Regions from separate parts of the Kitasatospora sp. NPDC101447 genome, predicted to be linked through region 3. Evidence: riboswitches for the same ligand, from Rfam matches in the RefSeq annotation. Region 3 holds a riboswitch; each other region holds the start of a gene.

Region 1 (7,136 bases), on a different contig from region 3:
GGGGCGACCCGCACGGTGGCCCGGGAGACGGACGGCTCGGTGGCCGTGCAGTGGCAGACCGGCCCGGCCCGGCACGAGGCCGGCTCGCCGAACGTCATCGGCGCCTACGCGATCGCCTCGGCCTGCCGCGCCCTGGGCGAGGCCGGCTTCGACGCCCTGGAGGCCCGTGAGCGGCAGCTGGTCGACCGGCTGACCGCCGGGCTGGCGGAGGTCCCGCAGGTCAAGGTGCTGAACCTGTTCGGCGCCGGCTCGGCCCGGGTGGGCGTGCTGTCCTTCGTCGTCCGGGGCTGGAACAGCTCGCACTTCTCGGCCGCGCTGTCCGCCGAGTACGGCATCGGGGTGCGCGACGGCCTCTTCTGCGCCCACCCGCTGGTGCGGACCCTGCTGGACGACGAGGCCACCGCCGTCGAGTCCAGCTGCGGCGCTCCGGACCCCTCGCTGCCGGGCGAGCGCAGCCTGAACGCCATCCGGGTCAGCTTCGGCGCCGGGACCCCGGACGAGCACATCGACCGCTTCCTCACCGCCGTCCGCGAGCTGGTCACGGACGGCGCGGCGTGGAACTACCGCAACGAGGGCGGGCGTTGCGTCGCGGACACCCGCCGGGAGGGCTGAGCCCGCGCGCGTCGGGAGGGCTGAGCCCGGGGGCCCCGCTACTCGTCCAGGCCGAGGGCGAAGGCCGCCTCCAGGTCGTGCTGGGAGTAGGTGCGGAAGGCGATCTGGGTCTCGGTGTGGGCCACGCCGGGGACCTTGTTGAGCCGGCCCGGGATGACCTCGGCCAGGTCGTCGTGGCGGCGCACCCGGACCATCGCCACCAGGTCGTATCCACCGGTCACCGAGTACACCTCGCTGACGCCCTCGATGGAAGCGATGGCCTCGGCGATCTCCGGGATGCGGTCGACACTGGTCTTGATCAGGACGATGGCGGTGATCACTGTTCGCGCTCCTTTGTGGGGTGCCGCCAGCGTATCGGGCGTCAGCCGGGCCGTCTCGGGGGGTGGCGGACCACCGTGCAGGTGTAGAGGAAGCCGGCCGAGAAACCGATCACGTGGACCAGGTAGGCCACCCCCGGGCCCGCCGAGTGCACCGACCACCACTGCAGCGCGAACCAGAGGCCGAGCACCAGCCAGGCCGGGAAGCGCAGCGGCAGGAAGAACAGCAGCGGGACGAGGGTGGTCACCCGGGCGCGCGGGTGGAAGCGCAGGTAGGCGCCCAGGACGGCGGAGATCGCGCCGGAGGCTCCGATGAGCACCCGCGTGCAGTCCGGCGAGTGCGCCTCCGCGAGCGCGAAGCCGTACGTGGCCAGGCTGCCGGCGGCCAGGTAGAAGACGGCGTACCGGGCCCGGCCCAGCCGCCGCTCGACGGTGGGGCCGAAGACGTGCAGGAAGAGCAGGTTGCCCAGCAGGTGCAGCCAGCCGGCGTGCAGGAAGAGGCCGGTGAGGGCGGACAGGGCCGGGTGCTTGCCCGGGGTCGGGGCGGCCGGGCAGCCGGGGACCGGGTCGGGGGCCTCGGTCAGCTGTTCGGCGGTGAGCGGCCGCCCGGTCAGCAGTTCGGCCGGCACGGCGCCCCAGCGCTGCTCGTACCGCTGCTCCGCGCAGACCCGGGCCGGGCCGGTGCCGTACAGCGGATTGAGCCCGGCGGCCGGGCCGAGGAGGAAGACCAGGGTGTTGACCGCGATCAGCGCGTAGGTGACCGCCGGGGCGGCCACCTCCGGCCGGCCGCCCCGCGCGGCGGTGTGGTCGGGGGCCGCGAGCGCCATGCGGCCAGCATCCCTCCGGGCGCCGCAGGTGACACGGCGGTTTACGGCAGGTGGACTAGCCCCGCTATTCCGCTGACCGGTGGTCGCGATGGTTGCCCCAGGCAATAGGCTTGGGGCGGGCATTCCCGCCTCCCGCCGCCGACGCCGGGGCTCCGGGGGGAGCGCCTAGCCCACGCAGGGACCACCCGAGAGGACCCCCGATGACCGTCCCCGCCCTGACTGCCGAGACGCGCTGGCGCTGCACCCTGTGCGGAAACCTCACCCGGTTCGACGTGACCCGCACCGCGCGGGTGACCGAGTTCCTGCACTTCGACCTGGCCGGCGACTCCAAGGTCGAGGAGACCGAGGTGCTGAGCGAGACCGTCGAGTCGGTGCGCTGCCGCTGGTGCAACGCCGTCGACCAGGTCGAGCTGGTGGCCCGTCCGGGTGCCGAGGGCGCGGAGGCCCCGGCCGAGCAGGGCTGATGCCCGCGGGTGTGGGGGGGGGGGGGGGGGGGGGGGCGGGGCCCCCCCCCCCCCCCCCCCCCCACACCGGACAATACGGAACAAGACGCACGGGGCGTGACGACGGGGGGTCGCGGCCGTACCCCGCCGGAGAACAGGATCGGAGCCGAGGACGTGGTGGACGCAGCGAAGGAGCCCGGCGAAGCGCAGGGGCTTCGGCCCGCTGCGCAGGCGCAGGTGCCGGACGCCGGGACGGGACCGGCGGAGGGCGCTGCGTCCGGAGCCGTCGACGCGGCGGCCGGCGGACCCGATGCCGTCGGGGCGCAGACCGCTTCGTCCGACCCGGCAGACCCGGCAGACCCGGCCGAGTCCTCCGACGCCTCCGGGGCCGCGTCGGAGCGCGGCGCCGAGAAGCTGGACCGGCCGCTGCCCGAGGGAGTGCGCCGACGGGTGGTCGGGCTGGCCTCGGACGCGCTGGGCGGACTGCCGCCGGGCGAACTCCCGCAGAGCCTGCGTCAGTACGTGAAGTTCACCCCCGCGCGGCGCGCCAAGTACGCGGCCACCGCGCTGGCGGCCGCGCTGGAGGCGGAGCCGGCCTTCCGGGTGCGGATAGCGGAGCGGCTGCGGCTGGGACAGCCGGACCTGGTGAGGGCGCTGGAGTCGGGCAGCGTCCCCGGCGCCGCCGATCCGATGGACGTCGCGGCCGCCGCCTACCTGGTGCGCTCGGCGGGCTGGAGCCGGCTGGTCGCCGAGGCCGGCGAGGAGGCCGAGCGGGCCGGCGCCGAGGACGCGGCCGCGGAGGCGACCCGGCTGGTGGAGAAGCTGCAGGCCGAGCTGGCCGAGGTGCGGGCCACCGCGCGGGCGGACCTGGACCGGCAGCGCGTGGAGTTCGAGGGCGTCCGGCGGGAGGCCGAGTCGCTGCGCAAGAAGGTGCGGTCGCTGGAGAGCGACACCCGCCGGGCGCAGGCCGAGACGCGTCGGGTGGCCGGGGAACTGGAGGCGGTGAGGGCCCAGGGCGCTGCCGAGCGCAGCGCGGCCGAGACCGAGGCGCGGCGGCTCAAGCACCGGCTCTCGGAGCTGGAGAACGCCGCCGAGCAGGGCCGCCGGTCGGCCCGCGAGGGGCGCAGCGTCGAGGACATGCGGCTGCGGCTGCTGCTGGACACCGTGCTGCAGTCGGCCCAGGGTCTGCAGCGGGAGCTGGCGCTGCCGGTCGCCCAGATCCGCCCGGCGGACCTGGTGGAGGCGGTGGTGCCGGGCGCGGCCTCGCCGCACGACGTGGCGCGGCGCGGGCTGGCCGAGGACGACCCGGCGCTGCTGGACCAGCTGCTGGCGATTCCGCAGGTGCACCTGGTGGTGGACGGCTACAACGTGACCAAGACCGGCTATCCGACGCTGCCGCTGGAGCAGCAGCGGATCCGGCTGCTGGGCGGGCTGGCGATGCTGGCCCAGCGCACCCAGGCGGAGGTCACCTGTGTGTTCGACGGCCAGGATCTGGACGTTCCGGTGATCATGGCGCCGCCGCGCGGGGTCCGGGTGCGGTTCAGCCGGACCGGAGAGACCGCGGACGAGCTGATCCGCCGTCTGGTGCGGGCCGAGCCGCAGGGCCGTCCGGTGGTGGTGGTCTCCGCCGACCGGGAGGTCGCGGAGGGCGTGCGGAAGGCGGGCGCGCGCCCGGTGGCGTCGGTGCTGCTGCTGAACCGGCTGGCGCGGCCCTGAGCGTCGGCCCGCTAGGATGACACCTGGTCAGCGCCGCGTCCACGACCGTGTGCGGGTGCGGTGAAGCCGGTGTGGTGAACGGGGTTCACGCCTTCGGGGGAGTGGCAAAGCGGATAGATCCGCACTAGGGTCTGGCGTCAAACCTATTTTCCGGTTCCTCATCCGATCGGGTGAGTCCGTTGGAAGAAGGAGCCGGTCCCTTGGCCTCCCACCGCCGTCCCAAGCAGCCGAGCCGCGCGCGGATCTCCGTGCTCACCGCTGCCGCTGCGACCGCGGTCGCCCTCTCCGCCCAGGTGGCCGCGCACGCCGCGCCGCAGCCGAACAAAACGGACGTCAAGGCGCAGATCGACCAGCTCCAGGAGGAGCAGGAGCAGGCGGCCGAGAAGTACAACGGCGCCAAGGAGCGGGCCGACCAACTGCGCAAGCAGGCCGACCAGCTGCAGGACCAGGTGGCCCGCGGCCAGGAGCAGATGACCCAGCTGCAGGGCGGCCTGGCCGAGGTGGCCGGCGACCAGTACCGCAGCGGCGGCATCGACCCGTCCGTCCAGCTGATGCTCTCCTCCGACCCGTCGGGCTACCTGGAGAAGGCCTCGACGGTCCAGCAGGCCAGCACCACCCAGGCCGAGGCGCTCAAGTCGCTGCTGGACGAGCAGCGCCGGCTGGACCAGGAGAAGACCGAGGCGGCCGCCGTGCTGGCCTCGCTGGACAGCACCACCAAGGACCTGAACCAGGCCAAGGCGGACGTCAACACCAAGCTGCAGGCCGCCCAGGACCTGCTGAACTCGCTCAGCGCCGCCGAGCGCACCGCGCTGAAGGCCCAGCAGGCGCAGGACGACCGGGCCTCGCGCGGCAGCGACCGGGTCGACCTGAGCAACCTGCCGCCGGCCAGCGGGTACGCCGCGGTGGCCGTCGCCAAGGCGATGAGCAAGCAGGGCTCGCCGTACGTGTGGGGCGCCACCGGTCCGAGCACCTTCGACTGCTCCGGCCTGATGCTCTGGGCGTACGGCCAGGCCGGCGTCTCGCTGCCGCGCACCTCGCAGGAGCAGGGCCACTACGGCACCGCGGTGCCCGGACTGGCCGCGGCCCAGCCCGGCGACCTGGTCATCTACGGCGGCGACATGCACCACGTCGGGATGTACATCGGCAACGGCATGGTGGTCCACGCGCCGCACACCGGTGACGTGGTGAAGGTGATGAAGGCCGACGCGATGCCGATCAACACCATCCGCCGGGTCTGACGGCCCGACACCCTCCGGGGGCCCCGTCCGGGCCCCTGTGATCCGCGCCACCTCCGACGGGGTGGCGTTCGGGTTTTCGACCGTTTCGCGAGCGGCGGGTGAGACCTGATCAGCCTTGCGTACGGTCGTGATCACCATCGGTCATTTTCACAAAAGAACTTGGGTAATCTTCCGTCTTTTTTCTGACAAGGATTTGAACCGATCACGGTTCAGTTACTAGGGTCGTGCTTCGAACCACCGCACTGTCGATCACCCAGCCAGGGTGGCGGCGGTGGTTACCGCCGAGTTCGCGAGGCAGCGGGGCAGGTCGAAGCGACTGCCCGACAGGGGAGCCCAGTGGTCGGGGGCGCTGCGGAGCGGAGCCGGGGAACCACGTTCCTCCGGGGTGAATCGGCGCCAGGTCGGCCGCTGGAACGGCCGTGAGGCGTCGTAGGGCATGCTTCCGGCCCGAACCCGTCAGCTCACCCGGTAGGCGGACGTAGGAAGAAGGAGCCCGCCTTCGTGGCGTCCCATCGTCGTCCCAAGCCAGCAAGTCGCGCCCGGGTCTCGATCCTGACCGGTGTCGCCGCCGCTGCCGTCGCCCTCTCCGCGCAGTCCGGCGCCCACGCCGACCCGCAGCCGACCAAGGACCAGGTCAAGGAGCAGGTCGACCAGCTCAACGAGCAGGCCGAGGTGGCGACCGAGCAGTACAACGCCGCCCAGGAGAAGCAGCAGACCCTGGAGAAGCAGGTCTCCGGCCTGCAGGACCAGGTGGCCCGTCAGCAGGCCCAGGTGACCGAGCTGCAGGGCGGACTCGCCGAGATCGCCGGGGAGCAGTACCGCAACGGCGGCATATCCCCGACCGTCCAGCTGATGTTCTCGTCCAGCCCGGACAACTTCCTCAACCAGGCCGGTGCGCTGAACCAGGCCGGTGACACCCAGAAGAACCAGCTGAAGCAGCTCCAGGAGCAGCAGCGCAAGCTCGACCAGGACCGCACCGAGGCCCAGGGCAAGCTCGCCGAACTGGAGTCGACCACCCAGCAGCTGAAGGCCTCCAAGGACGAGGTCCAGGCCAAGCTGAAGGCCGCCCAGGACCTGCTCAACACCCTGACCGAGCAGGAGCGCCAGGCGCTGCGCGCGGCCGAGGAGAAGGCCGCCGCCGACGCCAAGGCCCAGGCCGACGCCGCCGCGAAGGCGCAGCAGAACGCCGACCGCGCCTCGCGCGACAACAGCCGCACCGACCTCTCCACGCCGTCGTCCACGCCGGCCGGCAAGCTCCCGGCCCCGGGCAGCTCGCGCGGTGCCGCCGCGCTCTCCGCCGCCGCCTCCAAGGTCGGCAGCCCGTACGTGTGGGGCGCCACCGGCCCGAGCTCCTTCGACTGCTCCGGCCTGATGGTCTGGGCGTTCAACCAGGTCGGCGTGTCGCTGCCGCGCACCTCGCAGGAGCAGGCCCACGCCGGCACCCGGATCGGCACCGACCTGTCCCAGGCCCAGCCCGGCGACCTGCTGATCTTCTACGGGGACGCCCACCATGTCGGCATCTACGCCGGCAACGGCCAGGTGCTGCACGCCCCCAAGCCGGGTGCGTCGGTCCGCTACGAGGCCGTCACCAACATGCCGCTGAGCGGCATCGTGCGGGTCTGACCCCGTTCGGCTCCTCGCAGGCCCGGTCTTCCACCACGGAAGGCCGGGCCTGCGGCGTTGGCGGCTGCTCGGGCTGATGTCCGATTGAAGGTCAAATATTCGGGTCCGTAGGGGTTTGGACTCGCTTGCCCGGACTCGCTAACGTCTGCCACCGGACTCCCGCTCGACGGCCGCCCGCCACGGGCGGCCGCGGGGCCGCGCCGCAGGATTGGAGCCGCTGCCGTGCTTGTGCACCGCCGTTCCCAACTGCTCGCCCGTGCACTGGTGCTGACGGCGGCCGCCACCACCGCGCTGGGCGTGGCGACCGGCGGCGGCGCCCACGCCGCCCCCGGCAGCCCGGACCCGGCCGACCGCAAGGAC
Region 2 (7,136 bases), on a different contig from region 3:
GCCGCGGAGAAGGCGGACCGCGAGTCGGTGCTGGACGGCGTGCCGGCCGGGCTGCCCTCGCTGGCGTACGCGGCGAAGCTGGTGTCGCGGGTGCGCCGGTCGGGCTTCTCCGGGGTGCCGGACGAGCCGTACGAGCTGCCGGCCGAGCTGACCGCGGAGTCGGCGGGCCGGCTGCTGCTCGCGGTGGCGCAGCGGGCGCACGACGCAGGGGTGGACGTGGACGCGGCGCTGCGCTCGGCCGCGCGCGGTTACCGGGAAGCGGTGCGCGCGGCCGAGGGCCTCAAGCCGGACGGGGAGTAGGCGCTCAGGCCGCCGTGGCGGTGCTCTCCACCGGGCGCCGCTGCGGCGGGACGAGTTCGCCGATGGCTTCGCCGACGAGGACGACGAGTTCGGCGAGGCGTTCCAGGTCGAGGTGGTCGGGCAGTTCGGCGAGGGAGACGATCCGCTCGCCGTCCGGGCCGGCGACGGCGAACAGGTCGATCGGCCCGAGGTGCTTCTCCGCGGTGTCGACGAGGGCGGCGACGTCGCTGGGGCGGCGGATGTCGCCGGAGACGCCGACGACGGGGCAGCCCGGCCGGTCGAGTTCGGCGGCGAGGTCCTCGGCGATGCCGACGTGCTGGTCGGCGATCAGCATTCCGGCGGCGCCGGCCGCGGAGAACCGGCGGGCGAGGTCGGCGCCCGACCCGCCGTCGAGTACCGCGATGACGACGACTGACCCGCTGACCCGCATGGTCTGCTCCTCCCTGTGGGCGACACCGCACCGGCGCCCACGCGTACTGCGGAGGATCGTAGGCACGACCTGACCCTCCGCAACAGGGATTACCCCTCAGGTGACCAGGCTCACGCCCGCCGTCCGGCCAAGAGCTGTCCAAGAGCTGTCCACGGACCGTCCACGGGTCGTCCACGGAGTGTTGGGGCGCCCGTCGTACGCCGTTGTCACGGGGGTCGCGAGCCGTCGGCGGAGGGGGGAGCGCACCCAGCGGATACGGTCGACCCATGCCAGCTCAGCCCGACCCCGCCCGGCCCGCAGCCACCCCGTCCGACGCCACCCCGCCCGCAGATCCCGCCCGGCCCGCAGCGACCCCGTCGGACGCCGCCGCTCCGCAGCCCGAGGCCGAGGTTCCGCAGCCCGAGGCCACCGCGCCGCAGCCCGACGCCGCCGCTCCGCAGCTGTTCACCTGGGAGTTCGCCGCCGATCCGTACCCCGCCTACGCCTGGCTGCGCGAGCACGCCCCGGTGCACCGCACCAAGCTGCCGAGCGGTGTCGAGGCCTGGCTGGTGACCAGGTACGCGGACGCCCGGCAGGCGCTCGCGGACGCCCGGCTGTCGAAGAACCCGGCGCACCACAGCGAGCAGGCGCACCGCACCGGCCGGGTGGGCATTCCGGGGGAGCGGCAGGCGGACCTGATGACGCACCTGCTGAACATCGACCCGCCGGACCACACCCGGCTGCGCCGCCTGGTGTCGAAGGCGTTCACCCCGCGCCGGGTGGCCGAGTTCGAGCCGCGGGTGCAGCAGCTCACCGACCGGCTGATCGACGGCTTCGCGCAGCGCGGCTCGGCGGACCTGATCCACGAGTTCGCCTTCCCGCTCCCCATCTACGCGATCTGCGACATGCTGGGCGTGCCAGCCGAGGACCAGGACGACTTCCGCGACTGGGCCGGGATGATGATCCGGCACGGCGGCGGCCAACGCGGCGGCGTGGGGCGGGCGGTGAAGCGGATGCGGGCGTACCTGCTGGAGCTGATCCACCGCAAGCGGGCGGACCTCGGGGACGACCTGATCTCGGGCCTGATCCGCGCGAGCGACCACGGTGAGCACCTGACCGAGAACGAGGCCGCGGCGATGGCCTTCATCCTCCTCTTCGCGGGTTTCGAGACGACCGTGAACCTGATCGGCAACGGGACGTACGCGCTGCTGCGCAACCCGGGCCAGCGCCGGCTGCTGCAGGAGTCGGTGGCGCGCGGGGAGAGCGCGCTGCTGGAGACGGGCATCGAGGAACTCCTGCGCTACGACGGGCCGGTGGAGCTGGCGACCTGGCGGTTCGCGACGCGTCCGGTGACCATCGGCGGGGTGGACATCCCGGTCGGCGATCCGGTGCTGGTGGTGCTGGCCGCCGCGGACCGCGATCCGGCCCGGTTCGCGGACGAGAACACCCTGGACCTGGCCCGGACGGACAATCCGCACCTGGGGTTCGGGCACGGCATCCACTACTGCATCGGTGCTCCGCTGGCCCGTTTGGAGGGGCGTGCCGCACTGGCCACGCTGCTTTCCCGGCTGCCCGATCTGCAGCTCGCGGAAAGCCCGGAGAATCTGCGCTGGCGGGGCGGTCTGATCATGCGTGGCCTGCGGGAACTCCCGGTCGAATTCACTCCGGAGAGCCGCTCCCCGCATACGCCGCCGCACGCTCCTTCCGCGCCCCCGGCGAACTGACGCGAGGTGGCGGAACGCCGGGCGGCGTGCTGATGGAACGTCGCCCGGCGGGCTCCCGGCGGGGTGTGAAAACCCATCAATGCCGACATAGTGGCGCCGTTGGTAGGCGATCGGACACGTGCCGTAATTTCTGTGTGATGTCCGGGATATGAGCTTGTGATCGGTCTGAAGATCTGTCTACTCTCCCTGGAGTTCGCAGCTGCGGACCTCGTGCGCGGAACGCCGAATCCTGCCCGCCGCGTCACGGGAAACCGACCAGAACCCTGGGCAGGGGCGGGGGAACCAGGTTTGTTGCCGTCCCCACGGCTTGGGGTGAAGCCGCCCGAGCGGAATCGTTTCCGCGTACGGCGGCCGGGCCACCTCCCGGTCCGAACCCGACAGCTCACCTCGCAGGCGTGCGGAGAGGGACCTCTTCATGCTGTTCGTTGGAACCGGCCGTCACCGTCGTCGCACCCAGACCGAGAAGGCCATCGCCGTCGCCGGTGTGGCCGGCGTCGGACTCGCGATGCCGCTCCTCACCGCGACCGGCGCCTCCGCCGCCCCGGTCTCCACCTGGGACGCCGTCGCCCAGTGCGAGAGCGGCGGCAACTGGAGCATCAACACCGGCAACGGCTACTACGGCGGCCTGCAGTTCACCTCCAGCACCTGGAAGGCGTACGGCGGCACCTCGTACGCGGCGCAGGCCAACCAGGCCAGCAAGGCGCAGCAGATCTCGATCGCCGAGAAGGTGCTCGCCTCGCAGGGCCCCGGCGCCTGGCCGGTCTGCTCCGTCAAGGCCGGCCTGACCAAGGGCGGTGCCCCGGCGTCCGTCGACACCTCCTCGGACTCCAAGCCGCAGTCGGCCCCGCAGCAGCAGACGCCCAAGCGGCAGGCCCAGAAGCCGGCCGAGAAGCCGGTCCAGAAGCCCGCCGAGAAGCCGGCCGCGAAGCCCGTCCAGAAGCAGGCCCCGAAGCACGCCGCCCCCGTGCAGGCCGAGAAGCCCGTCGACCAGTCGGCGCAGCAGTACGTCCCCAAGCACGCGGCCCCGCGCCCCGCGCAGCCGGCCCCGGCCGCGCAGACCGGCCACGACTACACCGTCCACGCCGGTGACACGCTGTCGACCATCGCCGCCACCCAGGGCGTGTCCGGCGGCTGGCACGCGCTGTACGAGCAGAACCGCTCCACCGTCGGCGGCGACCCGGACCTGATCCTGCCCGGCCAGGTGCTGCACCTCGGCTGAGCCGACGTGTCCCTGGCGGCACCGGCGACACGCGTGACGGGGGGTCGGTCCGGCCGGCCCCCTTCGTCCGCATTCGCCCGCTCCGGTGGGACAAGCTGGGACAAGCAGGTGAACTACCGGTGGGTAGCGGGGCCACACGCTGAGACGGGACCGAGGCCGACGTGGCCTGGAGAGCCCGGGCGGTTAGGCTCTGGTCCGTAACGACTCCGCAATCGTCCCGCCGACAGCGCCACCGTCAGTGGGACCCTGCTTCCGCAAGGAGATGCCTCGTGCCGTCCATCGATGTCGTCGTAGCCCGTGAGATCCTCGACTCCCGCGGCAACCCCACGGTCGAGGTCGAGGTCGGCCTCGACGACGGCAGCACGGGTCGTGCCGCTGTCCCGTCGGGTGCCTCGACCGGTGCCTTCGAGGCCCTGGAGCTGCGCGACGGCGACAAGAACCGCTACTTCGGCAAGGGCGTGGAGAAGGCCGTCCTCGCCGTCATCGAGCAGATCGGCCCGGAGCTGGTCGGCTACGACGCCACCGAGCAGCGCCTGATCGACCAGGCCATGCTGGACCTGGACGCCACCCCGGACAAGTCCTCGCTCGGCGCCAACGCCATCCTGGGCGTCTCGCTGGCTGTCGCGCACGCCGCCTCCGAGGCCAGCGACCTGCCGCTGTTCCGCTACCTGGGCGGCCCGAACGCGCACGTCCTGCCGGTCCCGATGATGAACATCCTCAACGGCGGCTCGCACGCGGACTCCAACGTCGACATCCAGGAGTTCATGATCGCCCCGATCGGCGCGGAGTCCTTCTCCGAGGCCGTCCGCTGGGGCGTCGAGGTCTACCACACCCTCAAGGGCGTGCTGAAGGAGCGCGGGCTGTCCACCGGCCTGGGCGACGAGGGCGGCTTCGCGCCGAACCTGGACAGCAACCGCGAGGCCCTGGACCTGATCACCGAGGCCATCCAGAAGGCCGGCTACGTGCCCGGCCGTGACGTCGCGCTGGCCCTGGACGTCGCCGCCTCCGAGTTCTACCAGGACGGCGCCTACCAGTTCGAGGGCAAGGCCCTCTCGGCTGCCGAGCTCATCGAGTACTACGCCGAGCTGGTCGCCGCCTACCCGCTGGTCTCCATCGAGGACCCGCTGGACGAGTCGGACTGGGACGGCTGGAAGGCCATGACCGTCAAGCTGGGCGACAAGGTCCAGCTGGTCGGCGACGACCTGTTCGTCACCAACCCGGCCCGCCTGAGCAAGGGCATCGAGACCGGCACCGCCAACGCGCTGCTGGTGAAGGTGAACCAGATCGGCTCGCTGACCGAGACCCTGGACGCCGTCGAGCTGGCCCAGCGCAACGGCTACCGCTGCATGATGTCGCACCGCTCCGGCGAGACCGAGGACGTCACCATCGCCGACCTGGCCGTCGCCACCAACTGCGGCCAGATCAAGACCGGTGCCCCGGCCCGCTCCGAGCGCGTCGCCAAGTACAACCAGCTGCTGCGCATCGAGGAGATCCTCGACGACGCCGCCGAGTACGCCGGCCGCGGCGCCTTCCCGCGCTTCAAGCACGAGGGCTGAGACCGCGAGGTCACGAGGGCCGAGCGCTCCCGGTAGCGCAAGCCTGACCGGTGCCCCGCCGTTCACCCCGTAGGGTGGACGGCGGGGCACCGTCGCGACCAGGAGGGGATACGGGAGATGGCAGGCTGGAGGATCCCGGGCTTGGCGGCCCGGCCTCGGTTCACGAGCCGGGCGACCGTCCTCGTCCTGGTGCTGTGCTCGCTGGTGGCGATCCTCGCCTACCCGACGCGGCAGTTCATCTCCCAGCGCGCCGAGATCTCCGCCCAGCGGGCGAAGGCCGACCAGGTGCGCCGGCAGGTCGAGCAGCTGCGCCGGGACCGGGCCCGCTGGCAGGACCCGGAGTACGTCAAGGCGCAGGCGCGCGCCCGGCTGCACTACGCGGTGCCGGGGGAGACCCCGTACATCGCGGTGGATCCGGCCGGCCAGGCCTCCGCCAAGCCCTCCTCGTCCGCCGCCGGCGCCCCCGCCGCCGGGGTGGCCGCCGGTCAGGCGACGGCCGCCAAGCCCTGGTACACCAGCATCTGGGACTCGGTCGACGCCGCCGACACCGCCGCGCCGGCCCCCGGCACCCCCCTTTCGCTCCCACCGTCCCCCGTTGGAGACACCTCCCCCCATGACCACTGAGAACCACCCCGCCGTCTCCGACGCCGACGTCGCGGCCATCGCCGCCCAGCTCGGCCGGGTGCCGCGCGGCCTGCGCGGCGTGGCCCACCGCTGCCCGTGCGGCAACCCGGACGTCGTGGAGACGGCTCCCCGCCTGCCCGACGGCACGCCGTTCCCGACGCTCTACTACCTGACCTGCCCCAAGGCCGCCTCGCTGATCGGCACCCTGGAGGCGGAAGGCGTCATGAAGGACCAGACGGCCCGGCTCGCCGAGGACCCGGAGCTGGCCGCCGCCTACCAGGAGGCGCACGAGGACTACATCGCCCGGCGCGACGCCATCGAGGTGCTGGAGGGCTTCCCGAGCGCCGGCGGCATGCCGGACCGGGTGAAGTGCCTGCACGTGCTGGTCGGCCACTCGCTGGCGGCCGGCGAGGGCGTCAACCCGCTCGGCGACGAGGCGATCGGCATGCTGGAGGATTGGTGGGCGAAGGGCCCGTGCGTCTCCCCGGCCGAGGTCCAGGCGGCCGGTGAGCGGGTCGCCCGCAACCGCGCCAAGGACCAGGACCACGACGCCGTGATCGCCGCCAAGCAGCAGAAGACCGCCGAGCGCGCCGCCAAGAAGCGTGCCGCGCAGGAGCCGGCCGAGGACGCGGCGCAGGACGCGGCGGCCCCGGGCGGGTCGGCCGGGGACACCGGCGGGCAGCAGGAGTCGCAGTGACCATGACCCGAGTCGCCGCGATCGACTGCGGCACCAACTCGATCCGGCTGCTGGTCGCCGACCTGGACCCGGAGACCGGGGAGATCACCGACCTCGACCGCCGGATGATCGTCAACCGGCTGGGCCAGGGCGTGGACCAGACCGGCCGGCTGCACCCGGACGCGCTGGCCCGCACCTTCGCGGCCTGCCGGGAGTACCAGGAGATCATCTCCGGTTTCGGGGTCGGCCCGGAGCGGGTGCGCTTCGTCGCCACCAGCGCCTCCCGGGACGCCGAGAACAGCGACGAGTACGTCAAGGGCGTGCGCGACGTCCTGGGCGTCGAGCCCGAGGTGGTGAGCGGCGAGGAGGAGGCGCGACTGTCCTTCCTGGGCGCCACCAAGGAGCTGACCGGAGGTCAGTTCCCCGCCCCCTACCTGGTGTTCGACCTCGGCGGCGGCTCGACCGAGTTCGTGCTCGGCGCGGAGGACGTGCAGGCGGCGCGCTCGGTGGACATCGGCTGCGTGCGGCTCACCGAGCGGCACTTCGGCGGCGCCGAGCTGCCCTCCGCGGAGCAGGTCGCCGAGGCCCGGGCGCACGTGCGGGCCGAGCTGGACAAGGCCGAGGAGGT
Region 3 (7,136 bases):
CGCCAGGCGGTCATCGTCAGCAGCCGGGAGTCGGCGGCCAGCCGGCCCTCGGCAGGCACCCGCCAGCGGCGCGAGTCCTTGGAGAACAGCGCCTCGTTGCGGGTGAGTTCGAGCAGTTCGGCGTAGCCGAGGACGAGCCAGGCCTCGACGCCGGGCTCCAGCTCGATCGGTGCGACCGGGCCGTAGTGAGCGCGCAGCCGGGCGTACAGGCCGTGCGGGTCCTCGGCGACTGCCGTGCCGTGCAGCGGGGTCAGCGGCACGCCCACCGGCAGGCCGCCGGGCAGGCTGCCGCCGTGGGCGACGGGGCAGCCGTGGGCGCCCGCGGCCCCGGGGTCGGAGGCGTTCATCCCTGCAGCTCCAGGATCGAGTTGCGGTGCAGGTGGTCGACGAAGTCGATCAGCAGGTCGTAGGACTGCCGCCGGTCGCGTGCGTCGCAGAACAGGATCGGTACGTCCGGCAGCAGGTCCAGCGCCGTGCGCAGTTCCTCCTCCGGGTAACTCGGCGTGTCCGGGAAGGTGTTGACCGCCACCGCGAACGGGATGCGCTGCTCCTCCAGCCGGCCGAGGACGTCGAAGCTCTCGTCCGGCCGGCGCAGGTCGACCATCGCGATGGCGCCGAGCGCGCCGCGCGACAGGTCGTCCCAGAGCGGCCAGAACCGCTGCTGCCCGGGGGTGCCGAACAGGTACAGCGCGAGCCGGGGGTTGAGCGTGATCCGGCCGAAGTCCAGCGCGACCGTGGTGGTCGTCTTGCCGCCGCGCCCGGTGAGGTCGTCGACGCCGCTGCTGGCGGCGGTCATGGTCTCCTCGGTGCGCAGCGGGGTGATCTCGCTCAGCGAGCCGACCAGGGTGGTCTTGCCGACCCCGAACGGGCCGGTGACGAGGATCTTGACCGCGCCCTGCACCGAGGACGGCAGGTACTGCGGCCCGTCGGCGGACCCGGCGGCCCCGGGGGCGGCTTCAGCGGAGTTGGCGGAGGCCAACGAGCACCTCTTCCAGAAGGGTTGTGGGCAGGCGTTCGGCCTGCGGGACGGGTGGGAGCACCTGCACGGCGCCGAGGTCCCACAGGTCCCCGACCAGTACCTTGACGACGCCGAGCGGCAGCCCCAGGTGGGCCGCCACCTCGGCGATGGACAGCAGGCTGTGGCAGAGCCCGAGGATGCGCCGGTGCTCACGGTTCAGCAGCACGTGCTCGGGCAGTTCCGGGGGCTCGGGTAACGCGCTGACCAGGCTCTCCAGGGCCAGCTCGGGGCGGGTGGAGCGGCTGCGTCCACCGGTGATGACGTACGGCCGGACCGGCCCGCTCACCGGTGGCCCCCCGCCGCGTGGTCGACGCGCGGCGGGCTGGTGAGGTGGGCTCCGATCCGCTCGACCAGGACCTGCATCTGGTAGGCGACCAGGCCGGCGTCCACCGCCTCGCTGGTCACCACGGCCAGGTGCGCACCGGCCCCGGCGGCGACGATGAAGAGGTAGCCGCCGCCGTACTCGATGATGATCTGGCGGGTGGCGCTGCCCGGTCCGCCGAAGCCCGTCGCGACGCCGCGGGCCAGGGACTGCAGGCCGGAGCAGGCGGCGGCGAGCCGTTCGGCGTCCTCGCGCGCGATGCCCGCGCTGCGGCCGATCTCCAGGCCGTCGTTGGAGACGACGACGGCGTGCTGGACCTGCGGGACATTGATGATGTCGGCGAGCAGCCAACCGAGATCAGGCGTGGTGGTCATGGAGTTCTCCGGAGCGCTGGGGAGTCGGGGGGAGTCGGGGGAAGCGTGCGGGAGTGGTCAGGAGGGGCCGGGTGCGTTCCGGCCCTGGCCCCGGGCGGCCGACCGGCCGCTGGCGGTCCCGGCCTGGAACATCGCCATGAACGTCTGCGCGTCCCGGGCCGAGCGGTACGGCGGGGCGGGCGGCGGGGGAGCGGCGTGCTGGGCGGGCCGGCTGGCGCGGTCGCGCCGGTGGCTGCGGCGGGGCAGCGGCGGTGGGGTGTCGCCGCCGACCGGGGCCCGGCCGGGTGGCGGGGTCTCCAGCAGGGGGTGGTCGGCCGGGGAGGCCGGCCCGGGGCCGGGGCTGAACGCCGGGTCGCCCGGCCCGAAGCCGGGGACGGTGGGCGGCAGCGGCTCGGTGAGCAGCGCGTTCGGCAGCAGGATGACGACGCGGACACCGCCGTACGGGGAGGGCGCCGAGCTGAGGGTGACCCGGAAGCCGTACTGCTCGGCGAGCCGGCCGACCGCGGCCAGGCCCAGCTGCGGGACCTCGCCGAGGCGGGAGACCTCCAGGGTGCTGCCGCCGGCGAGCGCGGCGGCGGCCTTGGCGACGGCCTGCTCGGGCATGCCGACGCCGCCGTCGTCGATCTCGATGACGGCGCCGTTGTGCACCGGCATCAGGGTGACGAACACCTGGGTGCTGGGCGGGGAGTAGCGGGTGGCGTTGTCCAGCAGCTCGGCGATCGCGTGGATCAGCGCCTCGGCCGCGGCGCCGACCACCGCGGTCTCGATCCGGCTGCGGACCACCACCCGCTGGAACGGCAGGATGCGCGACTGGGCGCCGCGGACGACGTCCTCCAGGGTGACCGGCTCCGGCCAGTGCCGGCCGGCCCGGGCGCCGCACAGCACGGCCAGGGTCTGGGCCAGCCTGGCCTGTTGGGCGGCCGCATGGTCGGCCTTGAGCAGGCCCTCCAGCAGCGCCGGGTCGTCGTGGGTGCGTTCCATCTCGTCCAGCAGCGCCTGCTGGTCGTGGGCCATCACCAGGATCCGGCGGGCCACGCTGAGGAAGGCGCGCTGGGTGGAGGCGGTGAGTTCCTGCTCGTGCTGGACGGCGGCCAGGTCCACGCCCCGGCGGGAGAGTTCGGCGGTGAGCTGTTCCTGGAGCCGGGCGAGTTCGTGCTGCAGCCGGTCGGCGCGGCCGCGCTGGGTGACGGACACGGCGTGGTAGCGCGCGGCGGCCACGAGGGCGAGGACGGCGAGCACGCCGGTTGCCGTTACTGACCACTGAGTCATCGTCACGCGGCGAATTCTAGGGTGATGATCCTACGAAGGTGTGAACGGATCTCGCCAAGTGACCGGATCTCGTCAAAATCAAGTCAATCCGCCCGCATTCCGGACTCGTTCGTCCCCGATCGCCCTCTGGGGCAAGCCCTCGGGGCGGCTCTGTCGGGTCGGCCGCCACCCGTCCCGAACCCGCCCGATGGCCGGTTCGCGCCCTGGGATGTGTGGGGCCTGTGTGCAGGGTGTCGCGAAAGCGGATCCTCGGGGCCGGCGGCGTCTTCCCTCGACGCCTCCCTCCGGCGTTTCCTCCGACGTTTCCCCCGGCGTTTTCTCTCGGCGTCCACCCGTCCTCCGTCGGGGCGCCGCGGGGGTCGGCCGGCTCGACGCCCCCGTGTCCGCCGGTTCGCCGGGTGCGTGGGCGGCCCGTCAGGCGGGCCAGGCGCGGAGGCCGGTGGTGAGGGTGGCGATGAGGCGGTCCTGGGTGGTGGTGAGGTCCTCGGCGAGCCGGAAGGCACCGGCGGTGCTGAGCGAGGCGAAGCCGTGGGCCAGGGAGCGGACGGTCCGGGCGGCGTGGATCGCCTCGGAGCCGTCGAGCCCGTACTCCCGCAGGACGGCGATGATCACGCCGACGAGTCGCGCGGCCGCCTCGGCGAGGTCGTCGTCGGGCTGCGGGGCCTGGGGGAGGGCGTTGTAGCGGTGCGGGTGCTCGGTGGCGTACGCGTGGTAGGCGCGCAGGACGGCCGCGACGGCGTCGTCCCCGCTGCGGCCGACCGCGGCGGCGGCGAGGCAGTCGGCCAGTTCCCCGGTGACCCGGACGGCGATCAGCCGCCGCAGTTCGGCGAGGCCACCGCTGACGTGCTTGTACAGCGAGGGGGTGGCGACGCCGGCCCGGGCGGCGACCGCGGCGAGGGTGAGGGCTTCGGTGCCCTGTTCGTCCAGGAGGGCGATGGCGTGGTCGACGACCTGGTCGGGGGTCAGTCCTATGCGGGGCATGGTTTCGGGCTTCTCTCGTGCGGGAGTCGGCGGTGGTCGGGCGGTGGTCCCGCCGTGGTCGGCCTGGTGGCCGGCCGGTGGTGGGCCGGTGGCGGGCCGTGGCGGGCCGTGGCGGGCCGGGTGGACCGGCGGTCGGGCGGTCAGGCGAGTTCGGCGAGGAAGGGCAGCAGGGCGTCCGCGGTGGCCTGCGGGTCGTCGGCCATCGGGTAGTGCCCGGACCCTTCGATCATCGCCTTCCGCGCGCCCAGTGCCGCGACCTGCCGGTCGGCGACGAGCTCCGGCTTCGGGAAGTCGGGGTCCTTGCTGCCCATGACCACCAGCGCCGGGCACCGCACGGCGGCCGTCCAGCCGACCGGCGAGGAGTTCCCGGTGACGTACCCGCGGGTGGCGGTCTTGCGGCCCGGGGTGCGCAGCGCGGCGACCAGCCCGTCCACGTAGGCGTCGAAGTCGGCGGGCTTGGCGCCGGGGAAGGCCATCCGGCGCAGGTAGAAGCCCCAGAAGGCGGGCCAGTGGACGAGCGCCGCGCCCATCAGGCCGAGGACGCCGCGCATCAGGGCGCCGGGCTGCGGGTTCTCGACGAAGGCGTCGATCAGGACGATCCCGGCGACCCGCTCCGGCGCGTCCCCGGCGACCTTGACGACCGTCGCGCCGGTGTAGGAGTTCCCGGCGAGGACGGCGCGCTCGATGCCGAGGTGGTCGAGCAGGGCGAGGACGTCGTCGGCGATGGCGGCGGGGCCGTAGTCGTCCCAGGCGATGGACGACTCGCCGAAGCCGCGCAGGTCCATGGTGACGACCCGGTGGCCGGCGGCGACGAGCAGCGGGCGGAGGTGCCGGTACGCGGCGCGGCTGTCGAGCATGCCGGGCAGCAGGACGACGGGGGTGCCGTCGCCCTGCCGGGTGTCGTCGAAGGCGATCCGCCCGCCGGGGAGGGTCAGGTACTGGGTGTCCGGGGTGATGGTGGCGTTCATGGTGGGCCTCCTCGGTCCTCCGCTGCGGGCATCGGCGGTGCTGCCGATAGCCATAAAGCTAAGGCTAATAGCCTTAGCCGTCAAGTGCTCGACCGCGGCGGAGGGAGAGGGGGGTGTCGGGCGGCCCGCCTCAGACCCCCTCGACCTTGAACGGGTCGTGCTCGCTGAGCAGCTTCTCCAGCCGGGCCTGGTCGACCCGGCTGACGATCTCGTTCGTCTCCTGCCGGTCCCGGACCACCTTCGCCAGGGTGAACGCGGAGCTGACGGTGTAGAGGAGGCCGATCCCGAGGAACGCCCGGGTCCACCCGCCGACCGGCAGGTAGGCGATCCCGACGGCGAGGGCCGTGCCCGACAGGGCGAAGGAGAGGATGGCCTGGATGTAGTAGGCGGCCGTCGTGCGGTTCTGCATCGGTGCGCTCATGGCGTCAGGATGCGGCCGTCCGGCCGGGCCGCACATGAGTAGGAGTACTCAGATGAAGTGCTCGTGTCGAAGGGTCGTTCGTTGACGTCCTATCACTCGTTCCACGGCCGTCCCGGACGGATGGCTTGGAATCAGAGCGTCCTAGGATTAACGTTTGATAACGCAGCGCGGTTGTCAACGCCGTACCCAGACGGCACCGTGCGCCGTCGCCTAATCCCGCCGGCCGGCCTCCGGGCAGGTCAGGGAGCCGGGGAACCACGTTCCTTGGGGTGAATCGGCGGGGCCCCGGCCCGGCCGTAGGAGACCTTCCTGCTCCGAACCCGTCAGCTAACCCGGTAGGCGCGAAGGAAGGAAAGGAGCGCGCCTCCGTGGCGTCGACGCACACTCCGGCACACCCGGCCGGCCCCGCAGCCGGTACCCAGCTCCTCGACCACCCCGGTGCGGACGGCCCCGAGGCCCTCGGCCCGGAGGCCGAGACCAACCGGCACCGGATGCCGCGTCAGGTCCGCGGCACCTCCCCGCTGCTCGGCGTCACCGCCGTCGCCGCCACCCTGGGCGCCACCGGCTTCGCCTCGGCCACCCCGGCCGCCGCACCCGCCGTCGAGGCCCCGGACGAGACGCCGGTCGCCCTCTCCGCCGACCCCGGCCTCGCGCTCGCCGCCCGCATCCAGCAGCAGGCCGACAGCCAGCGCACCGCCGCCGAGGAGACCGCCCGCGTGCAGGCCGCGCAGGAGGCCGAGGCCAAGGCCGCCGCCAAGGAGGCCGAGGCCAAGCGCGCCGCCGAGGAGGCGGAGGCCAAGCGGGCCGCCGCCCTCACCCTCCCGGTGAAGGACTACCGGCTCTCCGCCCACTACGGCCAGAGCGCCCGCTACTGGGCCAACCTGCACACCGGCCTGGACTTCGCCGCCGACACCGGCACCCCGGTCTACGCGCTCGGCCAGGGCACCATCACCTCGGCCGGCTGGTCCGGCTCCTACGGCTACCGGATCGTCGAGACCCTGCCCGACGGCACCGAGATCTGGTACTGCCACCTCTCCTCGATCATCGCGGGCTCCGGCAAGGTCACCTCCGGCCAGCAGATCGGCAAGGTCGGCGCGACCGGCAACGTCACCGGCCCGCACCTGCACCTGGAGGTCCGCCCCGGCGGCGGCGCCCCGGTCGACCCGGAGCCCTGGCTCCAGCAGCACGGCCTCAACCCGTAACGGACACCCGGAGGCCCGTAGCGGCCTCCCGGAAGCCCCCGGCCGCACGCGGCCGGGGGCTTCCGGGTGCCACGGCGGCTACTCCTCGGCGGGCAGCTGCGCCAGGTAGGCGTCGATCTCCTCCTGGCCCGGCTCCGGCGCCAGCTCCGGGAACTCCGCCACCAGCAGCCGCGGCAGCCCGGGCACCGTCCACTCCCCGAACAGGTCGAGCGCCGCGTCGACCGCCGCGTCCTCGAAGTGCCCGAAGTCCCCGGCCAGTTCGTCCGGCATCGGGCGCCCGAGCGCGGTCAGCTCGGCCAGGTTGCGGTAGCTGCGCCGCATCAGGCCCTGCTCCAGCAGCCGCCGGGCGCCGTCCGTGGCCATGCCGACCGACAGCACCCGTCCCGGTCCCCAGCCCTGCTCGTCCGGCTCGTCCAGCCAGCCGGTGGGCACCAGCGCCTCGTACGCGGCCAGCCGCTCCTCCTCCGCCAGCCCGGCGAAGCCGGTCAGCCAGTCCCGCACCGCCGCCCCGTCCGCGACGTCCACCCCGTGCGCGTGCAGCAGCAGCGCGTACAGCCGGGGCCAGGTCACCAGGTCGGCGC

Evidence for each region. Region 3 has a riboswitch for cyclic di-AMP ahead of ACIRST_RS30210 (M23 family metallopeptidase). Riboswitches for the same ligand answer to the same signal wherever they lie in the genome.
Region 1: linked by a shared signal. The riboswitch ahead of ACIRST_RS13500 (NlpC/P60 family protein) and the one ahead of ACIRST_RS30210 (M23 family metallopeptidase) in region 3 are both predicted to bind cyclic di-AMP.
Region 2: linked by a shared signal. The riboswitch ahead of ACIRST_RS39790 (transglycosylase family protein) and the one ahead of ACIRST_RS30210 (M23 family metallopeptidase) in region 3 are both predicted to bind cyclic di-AMP.

The regions. Positions count from the first base shown of each region.
Region 1 is NZ_JBIWNL010000007.1:221,188-228,323, forward strand. It holds gene ACIRST_RS13470 (aminotransferase class V-fold PLP-dependent enzyme) at 1-612, shown strand, start outside; gene ACIRST_RS13475 (Lrp/AsnC family transcriptional regulator) at 651-932, opposite strand; gene ACIRST_RS13480 (rhomboid family intramembrane serine protease) at 974-1,756, opposite strand; gene ACIRST_RS13485 (hypothetical protein) at 1,957-2,220, shown strand; gene ACIRST_RS13490 (NYN domain-containing protein) at 2,614-3,915, shown strand; gene ACIRST_RS13495 (NlpC/P60 family protein) at 4,116-5,153, shown strand; cyclic di-AMP (ydaO/yuaA leader) riboswitch at 5,491-5,644, shown strand; gene ACIRST_RS13500 (NlpC/P60 family protein) at 5,655-6,776, shown strand; gene ACIRST_RS13505 (NlpC/P60 family protein) at 6,999-7,136, shown strand, end outside.
Region 2 is NZ_JBIWNL010000054.1:39,940-47,075, reverse strand. It holds gene ACIRST_RS39805 (MazG family protein) at 1-300, shown strand, start outside; gene ACIRST_RS39800 (SDR family NAD(P)-dependent oxidoreductase) at 305-730, opposite strand; gene ACIRST_RS39795 (cytochrome P450) at 997-2,433, shown strand; cyclic di-AMP (ydaO/yuaA leader) riboswitch at 2,677-2,843, shown strand; gene ACIRST_RS39790 (transglycosylase family protein) at 2,849-3,652, shown strand; gene eno (phosphopyruvate hydratase) at 3,922-5,208, shown strand; gene ACIRST_RS39780 (septum formation initiator family protein) at 5,350-5,832, shown strand; partial or broken gene ACIRST_RS39775 (DUF501 domain-containing protein) at 5,804-6,325, shown strand; gene ACIRST_RS39770 (Ppx/GppA phosphatase family protein) at 6,532-7,136, shown strand, end outside.
Region 3 is NZ_JBIWNL010000027.1:84,310-91,445, forward strand. It holds gene ACIRST_RS30170 (cytochrome P450) at 1-347, opposite strand, end outside; gene ACIRST_RS30175 (ATP/GTP-binding protein) at 344-979, opposite strand; gene ACIRST_RS30180 (DUF742 domain-containing protein) at 957-1,304, opposite strand; gene ACIRST_RS30185 (roadblock/LC7 domain-containing protein) at 1,301-1,714, opposite strand; gene ACIRST_RS30190 (ATP-binding protein) at 1,772-2,983, opposite strand; gene ACIRST_RS30195 (TetR-like C-terminal domain-containing protein) at 3,398-3,964, opposite strand; gene ACIRST_RS30200 (alpha/beta fold hydrolase) at 4,105-4,932, opposite strand; gene ACIRST_RS30205 (YiaA/YiaB family inner membrane protein) at 5,063-5,353, opposite strand; cyclic di-AMP (ydaO/yuaA leader) riboswitch at 5,551-5,709, shown strand; gene ACIRST_RS30210 (M23 family metallopeptidase) at 5,722-6,555, shown strand; gene ACIRST_RS30215 (hypothetical protein) at 6,634-7,136, opposite strand, start outside.